2 regions of the Streptomyces sp. NPDC050422 genome follow, and region 1 is predicted to be linked to the other one. Evidence: riboswitches for the same ligand, from Rfam matches in the RefSeq annotation. Region 1 holds a riboswitch; the other holds the start of a gene.
What was found. A riboswitch is a leader RNA that binds a small molecule or an ion and turns the genes downstream of it on or off. The one in region 1 is predicted to bind glycine.
Positions count from the first base shown of each region.

Region 2: another riboswitch for glycine. It lies ahead of gcvT (glycine cleavage system aminomethyltransferase GcvT); the one in region 1 lies ahead of gcvP (aminomethyl-transferring glycine dehydrogenase).

Region 1 is NZ_JBITIE010000032.1:58,861-66,164, reverse strand. Features, by position in the region: gene ACIBJG_RS35650 (FHA domain-containing protein) at 185-973, shown strand; gene ACIBJG_RS35645 (MerR family transcriptional regulator) at 1,016-1,759, shown strand; gene ACIBJG_RS35640 (bifunctional nuclease family protein) at 1,813-2,286, shown strand; gene ACIBJG_RS35635 (MerR family transcriptional regulator) at 2,453-3,070, shown strand; gene ACIBJG_RS35630 (DNA polymerase IV) at 3,164-4,624, shown strand; gene ACIBJG_RS35625 (PRC-barrel domain-containing protein) at 4,549-4,917, opposite strand; glycine riboswitch at 5,031-5,128, shown strand; gene gcvP (aminomethyl-transferring glycine dehydrogenase) at 5,322-7,304, shown strand, end outside.
Region 2 is NZ_JBITIE010000010.1:11,323-18,626, reverse strand. Features, by position in the region: gene ACIBJG_RS16905 (ABC transporter permease) at 1-469, opposite strand, end outside; gene ACIBJG_RS16900 (enhanced serine sensitivity protein SseB C-terminal domain-containing protein) at 890-1,696, opposite strand; gene ACIBJG_RS16895 (enhanced serine sensitivity protein SseB) at 1,863-2,633, opposite strand; gene ACIBJG_RS16890 (AAA family ATPase) at 2,737-3,423, opposite strand; glycine riboswitch at 3,593-3,685, shown strand; gene gcvT (glycine cleavage system aminomethyltransferase GcvT) at 3,831-4,946, shown strand; gene gcvH (glycine cleavage system protein GcvH) at 5,048-5,425, shown strand; gene glyA (serine hydroxymethyltransferase) at 5,445-6,704, shown strand; gene ACIBJG_RS16870 (L-serine ammonia-lyase) at 6,861-7,304, shown strand, end outside.

The sequences.
Region 1 (7,304 bases):
GACGCGTGGGCGTCGGGGGACACGGGCAGGAGGTTGCGGGGGGTCGCCGCATCGTAATGGTGGTGCGTGGTGGAAACTGTCGAGTGGATACGGACGTTGTGAAGATGTCCGGGTCGGCAGGTGTGTTCATTCAGGGTTCGTCCTGCCCCACGGGCGGGTCTGTTTCGGTCAAGGGGAATCGCCCGTGAAGTTGTTTGGGAAGTTGTTCGGCAAGAGCGCTCGCGATGAAGCAGCACGCCATCGCGCACCGCGCCATGGTCAGGCCGAGGAGCAGGGCGGCGAGCGCCCGCTCTTCCGCGATCAGGTAGCAGGGCCGGGGGGTGACAATTCGGGTGGTTCCGGCGCGTCGTCTGTTGACCCTGCCGGTCCCGGCCGCATAGGTTTCGGAGAACCGTCAACCTCAAGTACGGGTGGAGGGTTCGCCCCGAGGCAGGAGGCTTCGTCCATGCCGGTCTGTACGAGGTGCGGGCACCGCAACGCCGAGGCCAGCCGTTTCTGCTCCAACTGTGGCGCGCCACTGCGGGGCGGGGTTCCCGAGCGGGCTTCGGAGACGACGTCGACCATCTCCATCTCGGGCCTGGAGGCCTACGAGGCGGAGGCGACCGGACAGACGTCCGTGCCGTCGCTCTCGCCCGAGGCCCAGGCCGCCGTGGACGCCCTGCCGCTCGGTTCGGCGCTCCTGGTGGTGCGGCGGGGGCCCAACTCGGGCAGCCGCTTCCTCCTGGACAGCGAGCTGACGACGGCCGGCCGCCACCCGCAGAGCGACATCTTCCTGGACGACGTGACCGTGTCGCGTCGGCACGTGGAGTTCCGTCGGAGCCCCGACGGCAGCTTCACCGTGGGGGATGTGGGCAGCCTCAACGGCACCTATGTCAATCGTGAGCGCATTGACTCCGTCGCGCTGTCCAACGGCGACGAAGTGCAGATCGGCAAGTACCGGCTGGTCTTCTACGCGAGCCAGCGCGGCATCTGACGCGCCCCCTGACTCCGTCGGGGGGGACCCCGAGGAAGGTCCATGCTGAGAACACCGACGGGCGGTGCCGGACACGGCACCGCCACCGCCGACGACCGCCCGATGAGCATCGGCACGGTGCTCCTGCAGCTCCGGGACGAGTTCCCCGAAGTCACCATCTCCAAGATCCGTTTTCTGGAGGCGGAGGGGCTCGTCGAGCCGCAGCGGACCCCTTCCGGGTACCGGAAGTTCCGCCCCGGCGACGTCGAGCGACTGGCTCAGGTGCTGCGGATGCAGCGGGACCACTACCTCCCGCTGAAGGTCATCCGGGAGCACCTGGACGCTCTCGCCCGGGGTGAGCAGGCGACGCTGCCCTCGCCGGGCGGCGAGCCGGAGCCGGTCGACGGCAGCTGGTCCGGTGGGGCCGGACGGCCCACCGCGGCCCGCATCGGCCGTACCGAGCTCCTCGCCGCCGCCGAGGTTACCGAGAGTGACCTCGACGTGTGGGAGTCGTACGGTCTGGTCGCACCGTCGGCGGGCGGCGGTTACGACGCGGAGACGGTCACCATCGCCAGGCTTGTGGCGGATCTGGGGCGATTCGGTCTGGAACCGCGACATCTGCGCGCGATGCGAGCGGCCGCCGACCGGGAGGCCGGACTGATCGAGCAAGTTGTCGCACCCTTGCGCCGGCACCGGAATCCGCAGACCAGGGCGCATGCCGAGGCCACCGCGAAGGAGCTCGCCGAGCTCTCTGTACGGCTGCACTCGGCCCTCGTGCAGAGCGCCCTGCACATCCGTCTCCACTGATCCCAGTGGGGCCCGACTACCCAAACCTGCCGAGCACGTCCTAGGGTTGCTGTGTGAACGAGCTCGACGTTGTGGGTGTCCGGGTGGAAATGCCCTCCAACCAACCGATCGTGCTCCTGCGTGAAGTGGGAGGCGACCGGTACCTCCCCATTTGGATCGGCCCTGGTGAGGCGACTGCGATCGCCTTCGCCCAGCAAGGCATGGCTCCGGCCAGGCCGCTGACCCATGATCTCTTCAAGGATGTGCTCGAGGCCGTAGGCCAGGAGCTCACCGAGGTCCGGATCACGGATCTGCGTGAAGGGGTCTTCTACGCGGAGCTGGTCTTCGCCAGCGGAGTCGAAGTGAGCGCGCGGCCTTCCGACGCCATAGCGCTCGCCCTGCGCACCGGCACGCCGATCTACGGCAGTGACGGGGTGCTCGATGATGCGGGAATCGCGATTCCCGACGAGCAGGAGGACGAGGTGGAGAAGTTCCGCGAGTTCCTCGACCAGATCTCGCCGGAGGACTTCGGTACGAACAGTCAGTGACGTCCCAAGGGGCCCCGCCAGCGCATCCGACAAGCCTTTCCCGTTCATCAGTCACGGGAAACCACCCTCAGGGTGATTATCACTCGGCGTGCCGAGTGTGGCGATCGTTGACGCACCCCGGGTGACTGCCTACCTTCGAGTGGGCAGGTCAAGGACGGAGGTCGGCGTGAGAAGCAGCGGCGACGGTACGGCAGCGGGTGGGCCGTATCCGCAGCAGGGGAGTACAGCCGGCCACACCATCAGGCAACCGGTTGCGCCGGATGCGGTGGCGGGGGACGGCGTGACAGCGGCCAACGAGATCGGCTATCGCGGGCCGACAGCATGCGCGGCAGCAGGGATCACCTACCGGCAGCTCGACTACTGGGCCCGCACGGGTCTGGTGGAGCCGAGCGTCCGCCCGGCCTACGGGTCGGGCACACAGCGGCTCTACAGCTTCCGGGACGTGGTGCTGCTGAAGATCGTGAAGCGTTTCCTCGATACCGGGGTCGCCCTTCAGAACATCCGCACCACGGTGCAGCACCTGCGGGCCCGCGGCTTCCAGGATCTCGAGCGCATGACGCTGATGAGTGACGGGGCGACGGTGTACGAGTGCTCCTCGCCCGCGGAGGTCGTCGAGCTGCTGCAAGGGGGGCAGGGGGTCTTCGGTATCGCCGTCGGGGTGGTGTGGCGGGACGTGGACGCCGCGCTGTCGCAGCTGCACGGGGAGCGTGTGGACACCGGCGAGACACTGATCGGCAACAACCCCACCGACGAACTCGCACGTCGCCGCAACCGGGCGGGCTGACCGGGTGGGAGCGCGGACGCGCCCCGGGAAACCGGGGTCGGCCGCCCCTTGTGACAGGGCGACTGTCAGTGGCGTAGGGCACCATCGATTGATGTGAGAGCCGCGCCCACCATCCTGCATCTGGACATGGATGCCTTCTACGCGTCTGCGGAGCAGGCGGCGAAGCCGAGTCTGCGCGGAAAGCCGGTCGTGGTGGGCGGACTCGGCCCCCGGGGAGTGGTCGCCACCGCCTCGTACGAAGCCCGCCGTTTCGGGGTGCACTCGGCGATGCCGATGGCGCAGGCGAGAAGGCTGGCGCCGAACGCGGCCTATCTGGTGCCGCGCTTCACGCTCTACCGAACGGTGAGCGAACAGGTCATGGAGTTGCTGGGCCGCCTTTCACCCCTGGTGGAGCCGCTCAGTCTCGACGAGGCCTTCGTCGACCTGGAGGCGGGCGGGACGGCGAACGACACGGCCTCGGCGATGGAGATCGGCGAGCAGCTGCGCGGGGCGATCGAGGCGGTCACGGGACTCAGCGGCTCCGTCGGGCTCGCGGGCTCCAAGATGCTGGCGAAGATCGCCTCCGAGGAGGCGAAGCCCGACGGGATCCTGCTGATAGAGCCGGGTACGGAGCGTGCGCTGCTCGCGCCCATGCCGGTGCGCACCCTGCCCGGCGTCGGCCCCGCCACCGCGGACCATCTGCGCCGCGCCGGCATGACCACGGTCAACGACCTCGCCGAGGCGGGCGAGGCGGAGCTCGTACGGCTGCTGGGCAAGGCGCACGGCAGCTCCCTGCACCGCATGGCGTCCGGACACGACGACCGGCCGGTGATCGCCGAGCGCGACGCCAAATCGGTCTCGGTCGAGGACACCTTCGATACGGATCTCCACGACCGGGTCCGGGTGCGGACCGAGGTGGAGAGACTGGCCGGCCGCTGTGTCCAGCGGCTGAGGGCCGCCGGACGGTCGGGCCGCACGGTGGTGCTGAAAGTGCGGCGTTACGACTTCTCGACCCTCACCCGCTCCGAGACGCTCCGGGGGCCCACCGACGACCCCACGGTCGTCAGAGAGGCCGCTGCGCGGCTCCTGGAGGCCGTGGACACGACCGGGGGCGTCCGCCTGCTCGGTGTCGGCGTCACCGGGCTCGCAGACTTCACCCAGGAGGACCTGTTCGCCCAGGCAGCCGGCGAGCGGACGGCCGCCGAGCTTGCGGACCCCGCCGAACCGGGCGCGCACGCCGCTGCGGACGAGGGAGGACGGGAGGGCGAGGAGCCCGCACCCGAGAGTGCGGAGCAGCTCGCCGCGCGACGCTGGCCGGCCGGGCACGACGTGCGACATGACACCCACGGGCATGGCTGGGTGCAGGGCAGCGGGGTCGGACGGGTGACGGTGCGGTTCGAGGAACCGGAATCGGCGCCCGGCCGCGTTCGCACGTTCCGTATCGACGATCCGGAACTGCAGCCCGCCGATCCGCTGCCGCTCGTGCGGAACCCGGTGGACTACTCGTCCTGGCCGGCCAGCCTGCCGAAATCGCGGTCCGGGGCGCTCTCGGCCGGCGCCGAGTCCAGACCGTAGTGCCGGTAGAGCTGCAGCTCCTGTTCCGGCGAGAGGTGACGGCCGACCCCGAAGTCGGGTGCGTCCTTGATGAGGGCCCGGTCGAAGGGGATGCGCAGCGTGTCCTCGACGATTTCGCTGGGCTCCAGCGGGACGAAGGCGTCCCGGCTGAACAGTCCGGTGCGTACGGCGGCCCACTCTGGCACACCGGTCGCGTCGTCGAGATACACCTCGTCCACGGTTCCGATCTTGGTGCCCTTGCGGTCGAATGCCTTGCGGCCGATCAGGCTGCGCGGATCGATGTCGGTCTGCACGGTCCCTCCCACTGGTCGCGGCTACTCCACAGGCACTACAGAAGTGCAGATCCGTGGCGTCGGCCACTCGAGATTTCCACCGCATACCCCGCTGGTAGGCTGGCAATGGCTGCTGACCCCGTGCGGGAGAGTCCTCCGGAGACAATCCGGAAGGCGCCGAAGGAGCAAATCCTCCCCGGAATCTCTCAGGCCCCCGTACCGCACGGACGAGGTCACTCTGGAAAGCAGGGCGGGTTCCGCACGGCCACGGCCGGACCGGAGCTCTCCCTCACCGACGGTGAAAGCCGGTGCGCCCCGCGGGCACCGGTGAAGCTCTCAGGTTGAGATGACAGAGGGGGAGGCCGTTCGGGCACCCCGCGCCGTGGTGCCCCTCGCAGGTCGTGACAGACCAGGAGGCCTCCATCATGACCCCCCGTCGCACTTCGCTCTCTCAGCTGGAACAGGGAATCCCGTTCGAGCAGCGCCACATCGGTCCCGATGCCGAGGCCCAGGCGAAGATGCTCGCCCAGGTCGGTTACGGCTCGCTCGACGAGCTGACCGCCGCCGCGGTGCCCGATGTGATCAGGAGCGCCGAGGCCCTGAACCTGCCGGCCGCGCGGACCGAGGCCGAGGTCCTCGCCGAGCTGCGCCTCCTCGCCGACCGCAACCAGGTCCTGGCCCCGATGATCGGGCTCGGCTACTACGGCACGTTCACCCCGCCGGTGATCCTCCGCAACGTGATGGAGAATCCCGCGTGGTACACGGCCTACACGCCGTACCAGCCCGAGATCTCCCAGGGCCGCCTCGAAGCCCTCCTGAACTTCCAGACGATGGTCGCCGAGCTCACCGGGCTGCCCACCTCCGGCGCCTCGCTGCTCGACGAGGGCACCGCCGCCGCCGAGGCCATGGCCCTGGCCCGCCGCGTCGGCAAGGTCAAGCAGGGCGTCTTCCTGGTTGACGCGGACTCCCTGCCGCAGACCGTCGCCGTCATCGAGACCCGTGCCGAGCCGACCGGCGTCGAGGTCGTCGTCGCGGACCTCACCGACGGCATCCCCGCCGAGATCGCCGAGCGCGGTGTCTTCGGTGTGCTGTTGCAGTACCCGGGCGCCTCCGGAGCCGTACGGGACATCAAGCCCGTCATCGAGCAGGCCCACGAGCTCGGCGCGATCGTCACCGTGGCCGCAGATCTGCTGGCGCTCACCCTCCTCACGTCGCCCGGCGACCTGGGCGCGGACATCGCCGTCGGCACCACGCAGCGTTTCGGCGTCCCGATGGGCTTCGGCGGACCGCACGCCGGCTTCATGGCCGTGCGCGAGAAGTTCGCGCGCAGCCTTCCGGGCCGCCTCGTCGGCGTCTCCGTGGACGCGGACGGCAACAAGGCGTACCGCCTGGCCCTGCAGACCCGCGAGCAGCACATCCGCCGCGAGAAGGCCACCAGCAACATCTGCACCGCTCAGGTGCTGCTCGCCGTGATGGCCGGCATGTACGCCGTCTACCACGGCCCCGACGGCCTGCGGACGATCGCGCGGCGCACCCACCGCTACGCCGCCATCCTGGCCGAGGGCCTGCGCGCCGCCGGCGTCGACGTGGTGACCGGTGCCCACTTCGACACGCTCACCGTCCGGGTCCCCGGCAAGGCCGCCGCGGTCGTCGCCGACGCCCGCGAGCGTGGGGTCAACCTGCGGCTCGTCGACGGCGACCTGGTCTCGCTCGCGTGCGACGAGACCACGACCCGCGCGCAGATCGCGGCTGTGTGGGCCGCCTTCGGCGCCGACGGCGACATCGAGGCACTGGACGCCACGACCGTCGACGCGCTGCCCGAGGGGCTGCTGCGCACGGATGCGATCCTCACCCACCCGGTCTTCCACCAGCACCGCTCCGAGACCGCGATGCTGCGCTACCTGCGCAAGCTCGCCGACCGTGACTACGCGCTGGACCGCGGCATGATCCCGCTCGGCTCCTGCACCATGAAGCTGAACGCGACCGCCGAGATGGAGTCGATCACCTGGCCCGAGTTCGGCGCGCTGCACCCGTTCGCGCCGGCCGAGCAGGCCGAGGGCTTCCTGACGCTCATCCGTGAGCTGGAGGAGCGCCTCGCGGAGGTCACCGGCTACGACGCGGTCTCCATCCAGCCGAACGCCGGATCGCAGGGCGAGTTCGCGGGGCTGCTGGCCGTGCGCGCGTACCACCGTGCCAACGGCGACGAGGGCCGCACCGTCTGTCTGATCCCGTCCTCCGCCCACGGCACCAACGCCGCGAGTGCCGTGATGGCCGGCATGAAGGTCGTCGTGGTGAAGACCGCCGACGACGGCGAGGTCGACATCGCGGACCTCCGCGCCAAGATCGCGCAGCACCGCGACGAGCTCGCCGTGCTGATGATCACCTACCCGTCGACCCACGGTGTCTTC
Region 2 (7,304 bases), on a different contig from region 1:
TGAAGGTGTCCACCCAGCCGCCGTAGAAGCCCGACACGACGCCCATGAAGACGCCGATCACCACGGAGAGCAGGGTGGCTCCGACCGCGACGACCAGGGACACCCAGGAGCCCTCGATGATGCGGGTCATGATGTCGCGGCCGTACTGCGGCTCGACGCCGAGCGGGTGGCTCCAGCTGATGCCGCCCCAGTCGCCCTTCGGTGCGAGCAGCGCCGGGTCGATGAGGTCCTGGTGGAACTCGTTGGGGTCCAGGCCGAAGACGGCCTGGATCGGCTTGGAGAGCACGGCGAGCAGGATCAACAGGATGACAACGATGCCGCCCGCCACTGCCACCTTGTCGCGCTTGAAGCGCGTCCAGGCGATCTGTCCGAGCGAACGGCCCTCGATCTGGCTCTGTTTGACTCCCGTGAGTACTGCCTCCGGCTGCGCCTCGGCAGCCGAACCGGTGGTCTCGATCGGTGCGGTCACAGTGCCTCTGACCCCTCCCGCCGGCGGTGGCCGGCCCCTACTCGCCGCGGTGACGGCCTGGCGCGTGTCAGCCGCGGTGCTTGCTGCGGCTGATGTTTTCGGTGCGATGAATGCGTCTGTGGAATGACCGCCGGTGCAACCTCGTACAAAGGGCGGACGATCCCCACTAGCCGGGAGTCTTCAACGCCGTTGCGATCACCCGCCAGACCTGACGGGGAATGTTTGCTCAAACGTGATGCGGTCAGTGAGCTTCCGTTATCCGGACAGCTTGATCGAGTGAGCGGACCACTCGGCCGCTAATCCAACAGAACGGACATGACGCCCAACGACCCTTATTGGGTGGCTATTTGGGTGACCGTGGCGGATGTCTTGTCCGTCGGGGAGTCGTTTGTCCGGTCTTGGGACCGGGCCCGGGCGGGCCTAGTAGGCGCGCGGGGCGGGGCCGGGGGGCTGCGGGTAGCCGTAACCGGGAGCGACGGCGGCACCACGGCCGGCCGGGGCGTGCGGCTCGCGGTCGTAGAACGGACGGGAGTTGGCGCGCAGCCACATCGTGACCGGGTCGTACTCGTCGGCCATCGCGACCGTGGAGACCGGGAGACCCTCCGGGACCGTGCCGATGGACTGCTGCATCATCGCCCGCACGGCGTCGACGGAGGGCCCGCTCGTGTCGTACAGGTCGAGGCCGATGGCGAGGTACGGGACGCCGAGCGCGGGCTGCACCCAGGCGCGGCGCAACGAGCGGATCGCGGGGGTGTGGTGGGCGTTCTGCGTGAGCTGGGCGTAGAACTGCGGGATCTCGATGGCGGGGTCGCTGATCCGCAACGGGCCGGCGGGCATCCGGTCGAGACCGGTGGCGATCCGGCGCAGGTCCAGCCACGGGATGCCCACGCCGCCGCCCGGGGCGTGCGGATTCAGCCAGATGCCCCAGCGGTCGGGGAACAGGGCGCGGGCGATGTCGCGACCGCCCACGAGCTCGTGGTCCCGGTTCCAGCCGCTGGCGGAGAGCTCCTGGGCGGAGGTGACACACGGGGCGTAGCCGAGGCCGTCGATCTCCATGTTGCCGTACTGGGCGTCGGGCGAGCCGGCCCGGCCGTGCCACAGCAGCATCCAGACCCGGTCGGCCGCCAGCGCCTGGAGGAGTGCCTCGTACGCGTCGTAGCGCCCGGGCGTCACCTGGCGCAGCATGTGCTCGACCTGCCCGGCCTCCGCGGTGCCTGACGCACTCACCCTGGGTTCCGCCCCTCTTCGATCCAACGTGTCGGCCCGCCGCTCCCGGGGCTCTCGGGGCGGCACGGTGCCGAGCACCAGCCATCAAACCAGCTTATGCGGCGGCCCTGACACCGACTTGACTCCACGGGCCGGAGCCGTCGGCCCCCGGCCCGCCGCCCCACCGCTACTCGGCGGCGCGCCGGTAGAAGGGCCGCACCTGTGCGCGCATCCAGTCGGCGACCGGGTCCTGGGTCACGTCGAGCAGCACCAGGTTGACCGGCCACGGCACCTCGACGCGCCCCAGGGCCCGCCCCAGGGCGTCCATGGGGGCGTTGCGCCCGGCTCCGTCCCAGGTGGAGAACTCGACGCCGACGAAGAGGACGGGGTCGCCGCCCTCGACGCTGGCCAGGCAGCGGCGGGCGCTCAGCACGACGCCGCTCTCCTCGAACTCCCCGGCCGCGGCGGAGAGGAAGTCGACGGGATCCTCCTGCCAGTCCGGCTCGTACAGCCGGACCCGGCCGCCGCTTGCCGGTCCGTCCAGCGCGGTGCGGCCGGTCCGGCAGAGCTCGGCGACGGCGGTCGGCGGCAGCGGCACGCCGACCGCGCCGTCCGGGTTCACGGCGAGGCCGAGCTGCGGGGGCAGGCCCCGGGCGAACTCGCGGGCGGGGGCCACGGTGAACGACATGCGCACGCCGACACAGGCGTGGAACTGCTGTTCGGAGCTGAACACGGGGACGTACGGGGCTCCCTCGATGTCCAGCGTCGGCAGATCGAGGTCGGTGGAGTCCGGCGAGCCGCCGTTGGGCAGGGGCACCCAGAGGTGGCTGCGGCCGAGCACCTCCACCAGCCTGCCGCCCGCCTCGGGGCTGCCGATCGAGGCGCTCAGCACCTCTTCGAGCTCGTTCGCCGGCCATCCGCCCTGCGGAAAGGCCTGACCCTGTGCCGGAATGTCCACTGTCTCCCTCTCTCACCCCATGTCGTGCAGCAAGAGGTTAACGCCGCGCGCCGGAAGGCAGGCCCGTCGCACCCGCGCTGTCCAGCCATCGGACGCCCCTCTTTCAGGCCTCGTTCTGTGCGTCTGCGAACGTGATCCGCTTCAGCAGCCCCGCCGCCTCCCGGTCCAGCAGCACCGCCGAGGCGCACCCGAGCGGCAGCAGGCCCGACTCCGTGTCCCGCAGCAGCCGGCCCACTGCCCTGCGATGCCGGGCGAACGCGTACCCGGAGACTCCGCGCCCGCGCTCGCGCTGGCCCTCCCGCGCCGTCTGCGGGGTGACGTCGAGCAGCACGAGGTGCAGGGTGCGGCCGCGGCGCCGGGAGTCACGGGCCAGCCAGGCGCGCACCCAGGTCTGGGTGCCGCAGTCGTGGACGACGACGGAGGCGCCGGAGCGCAGCATGCGCCACAGCCCCCCGTAGTGGGCGACGCGGACGAGCGGGCGGTAAAGGGCGTACGGGAGTAAGCGGGGCAGCAGGGCCGCCCAGCGATCCCTGGTCTGCTGGGAGTCGACGGCGTGCGCCGAGACGGCCCGTGCGATGAGGGTCGATTTCCCGCTGCCGGGCAGTCCGGAGACCACCACCACGTCACCCGCCGCGAAGTGCAGGCTGCGCGGACTGCGTCCGTCCCGCGCCCGCAGGTCCCGTACGACCGGCGCGTGCGGGCCCACCGTCTCCCTGGCCGGCGCACCCTGCTGCGCGGGCAGTGCGCCGTGCGCGACCCCCGCGGTCGTCGCGTACCGCTGCAACGTCATCGCCATCCCCCTGTCGGCTGACCCACACCTGCCCAAGAAGTGTAAAGAAAAGGTAATGCGGCACAACCGTCCGACCCGCCGGAACCCGTGGGGAACCGGCATCGGGACCGGCCCCCCACTCTCCCGCAATGCGTGCGATGATGACCCCGTCAACTGCATAAAGGCCGCTCGAATCCGCGCGGGAGAGTCCCGGCCCCGTGCCGGGCGCCGAAGGAGCAAGATCCTCCCTTGAATCTCTCAGGCCCCGTACCGCGTGGATGAGGCAGATCTGAAAAGCGAGCCGCGCTGCGGCTCCACCCAAGGTGCAAGCCGAACGAACCCCTGTGGGGTCTCTCGGCGAACCTCTCAGGTTCCGATGACAGATGGGGAGGGATCGTCCTCGTCGTCATGCCCTGGGAGCCTTATCCATGAGCACTGCCCCCCGCCTCACAGCACTCGATGCCCTGCACCGTTCGCTGGGCGCGACCATGACCGACTTCGCGGGCTGGGACATGCCGCTCCGCTACGCCAGTGAGCGCGACGAGCACAACGCCGTCCGTACGAAGGCCGGGCTCTTCGACCTCTCGCACATGGGCGAGATCACCGTCACCGGCCCCGAGGCCGTGGCGCTGCTGAACTTCGCGCTCGTCGGCAACATCGGCACCGTCTCCGTGGGCCGCGCCCGCTACACCATGATCTGCGCCGAGGACGGCGGCATCCTGGACGACCTGATCGTCTACCGCCTGGGCGAGACCGAGTACATGGTGGTCGCCAACGCGGGCAACGCCCAGCTCGTGCTGGACGCGCTGACCGCCCGCGCCGACGGCTTCGACGCCGAGGTGCGCGACGACCACGACGCGTACGCGCTGCTCGCCGTCCAGGGCCCCGAGTCCCCCGCCATCCTGGCCGCCGTGACCGACGCCGACCTGGACGGCCTGAAGTACTACGCCGGCCTGCCCGGCACGGTCGCCGGGGTCCCCGCGCTGATCGCCCGTACCGGCTACACCGGCGAGGACGGCTTCGAGCTGTTCGTCGCCCCCGAGCACGCCGAGCAGCTGTGGAAGGCCCTCACCGAGGCGGGCGCCTCCCATGGCCTGATCCCGTGCGGGCTCTCCTGCCGCGACACGCTGCGCCTGGAGGCGGGCATGCCGCTGTACGGGCACGAGCTGACCACGGCGCTGACGCCGTTCGACGCCGGTCTGGGCCGGGTCGTGAAGTTCGAGAAGGAGGGCGACTTCGTCGGCCGCAAGGCGCTGGAGGCCGCCGCCGAGCGCGCCGAGACCGCCCCGCCCCGCAAGCTTGTCGGCCTGGTGGCCGAGGGCCGCCGGGTGCCGCGCGCCGGGTTCTCGGTCGTCGCGGACGGCCAGGTCATCGGCGAGGTCACCTCGGGCGCGCCCTCGCCCACGCTCGGCAAGCCGATCGCCATGGCGTACGTCGACGCCGCGCACGCCACGCCCGGCACCGAGGGCGTCGGCGTGGACATCCGGGGCAGCCACGAGCCGTACGAGGTCGTGGCGCTGCCGTTCTACAAGCGGCAGAAGTAGAACCGCGAGCGGACCCGGCGCTGCGTACGTGACGCAGTCCTGTCTCACACCGTAAGACCATCGTTCATCAGCACTCCCCCGCGTACAGGAGAATTCAGGTCATGAGCAACCCCCAGCAGCTGCGGTACAGCAAGGAGCACGAGTGGCTGTCGGCCGTCGAGGACGGCGTGGCCACGATCGGCATCACGGAGTACGCGGCCAACGCGCTCGGTGACGTCGTCTACGCCCAGCTCCCCGAGGTCGGTGACACGGTGACCGCGGGCGAGACCTGCGGCGAGCTGGAGTCGACCAAGTCGGTCAGCGACCTGTACTCGCCGGTGACCGGCGAGGTCACGGCCGCGAACCAGGACGTCGTGGACGACCCGTCGCTGGTGAACTCCGCCCCGTTCGAAGGCGGCTGGCTGTTCAAGGTACGCGTCGCGGGAGAGCCGGAGGACCTGCTCTCCGCCGACGAGTACACCGCGTTCTCCGGCAACTGAGACCCCAAGGGACCACCTGATGTCGCTTCTCAACTCCTCCCTCCACGAGCTGGACCCGGACGTCGCCGCCGCTGTCGACGCCGAGCTCCACCGTCAGCAGTCCACCCTCGAGATGATCGCCTCGGAGAACTTCGCTCCCGTCGCCGTCATGGAGGCCCAGGGCTCCGTCCTGACCAACAAGTACGCCGAGGGCTACCCCGGCCGCCGCTACTACGGCGGCTGCGAGCACGTCGACGTGGTCGAGCAGATCGCGATCGACCGCGTCAAGGCGCTCTTCGGCGCCGAGGCCGCGAACGTGCAGCCGCACTCCGGTGCGCAGGCCAACGCCGCCGCGATGTTCGCGCTGCTGAAGCCGGGCGACACGATCATGGGCCTGAACCTGGCGCACGGCGGTCACCTGACCCACGGCATGAAGATCAACTTCTCCGGAAAGCTCTACAACGTGGTCCCGTACCACGTCGACGAGACCGGCACCGTGGACATGGCCGAGGTCGAGCGCCTCGCCAAGGAGTCCAAGCCGAAGCTGATCGTGGCCGGCTGGTCCGCCTACCCCCGCCAGCTGGACTTCGCCGCCTTCCGCCGCATCGCGGACGAGGTCGGCGCGTACCTGATGGTCGACATGGCGCACTTCGCCGGTCTGGTCGCCGCGGGCCTGCACCCCAACCCGGTGCCGCACGCCCACGTCGTCACGACCACCACGCACAAGACCCTCGGCGGTCCGCGCGGCGGTGTGATCCTCTCCACCCAGGAGCTCGCCAAGAAGATCAACTCGGCGGTCTTCCCGGGTCAGCAGGGTGGTCCGCTGGAGCACGTGATCGCGGCCAAGGCGGTCTCGTTCAAGGTCGCCGCGACCGAGGAGTTCAAGGAGCGCCAGCAGCGCACCCTGGACGGCGCCCGCATCCTCGCCGAGCGTCTGGTGCAGCCGGACGTCACCGAGGTCGGCGTCTCCGTCCTGTCCGGCGGTACGGACGTGCACCTGGTCCTCGTCGACCTACGCAACTCCGAGCTGGACGGCCAGCAGGCCGAGGACCGGCTGCACGAGCTGGGCATCACGGTCAACCGGAACGCCATCCCCAACGACCCGCGGCCGCCCATGGTCACCTCGGGTCTGCGGATCGGCACGCCGGCGCTCGCCACCCGCGGTTTCCAGGCGGCGGACTTCACCGAGGTCGCCGAGATCATCGCGTCGGCGCTGAAGCCGTCGTACGACGCGGACGACCTGAAGGCCCGCGTCGTCGCGCTCGCCGAGAAGTTCCCGCTGTACCCCGGTGTGAAGTAGCCGAACCGGCGCAATTTGCACTTTGGGCAGGGGCACCACGCACACTGAACAGTGAGCGCGGTGCCCCATCCCTTGTCCCCGCTCTTCGGGCCCACCCTGCCCGTACCGCACCACCCGGCAGACAACGGCGTCTACCAACCCCTTAGGAGTCACCCCGTGGCCATCTCGGTCTTCGACCTGTTCTCGATCGGCATCGGCCCGTCCAGCTCCCATACGGTCGGCCCCATGCGCGCGGCCCGTATGTTCGCGCGCCGGCTGAAGAACGAGGGCCTGCTGGCCCACACCGCCTCGATACGCGCCGAACTCTTCGGCTCGCTCGGCGCCACCGGCCACGGCCACGGCACCCCCAAGGCCGTCCTGCTCGGCCTGGAGGGCGAGTCCCCCCGTACCGTCGACGTCGAGACGGCGGACGACCGGGTGGACGCCATCCGCTCCACCGGCCGGATCAACATCCTCGGCATGCACGAGATCGCCTTCGACGCCGACAAGCAGCTGGTCCTGCACCGCCGCAAGAGGCTGCCGTACCACGCCAACGGCATGACCGTCTTCGCGTACGACCACGAGGGCGCCCCGCTCCTGGAGAAGACGTACTACTCGGTC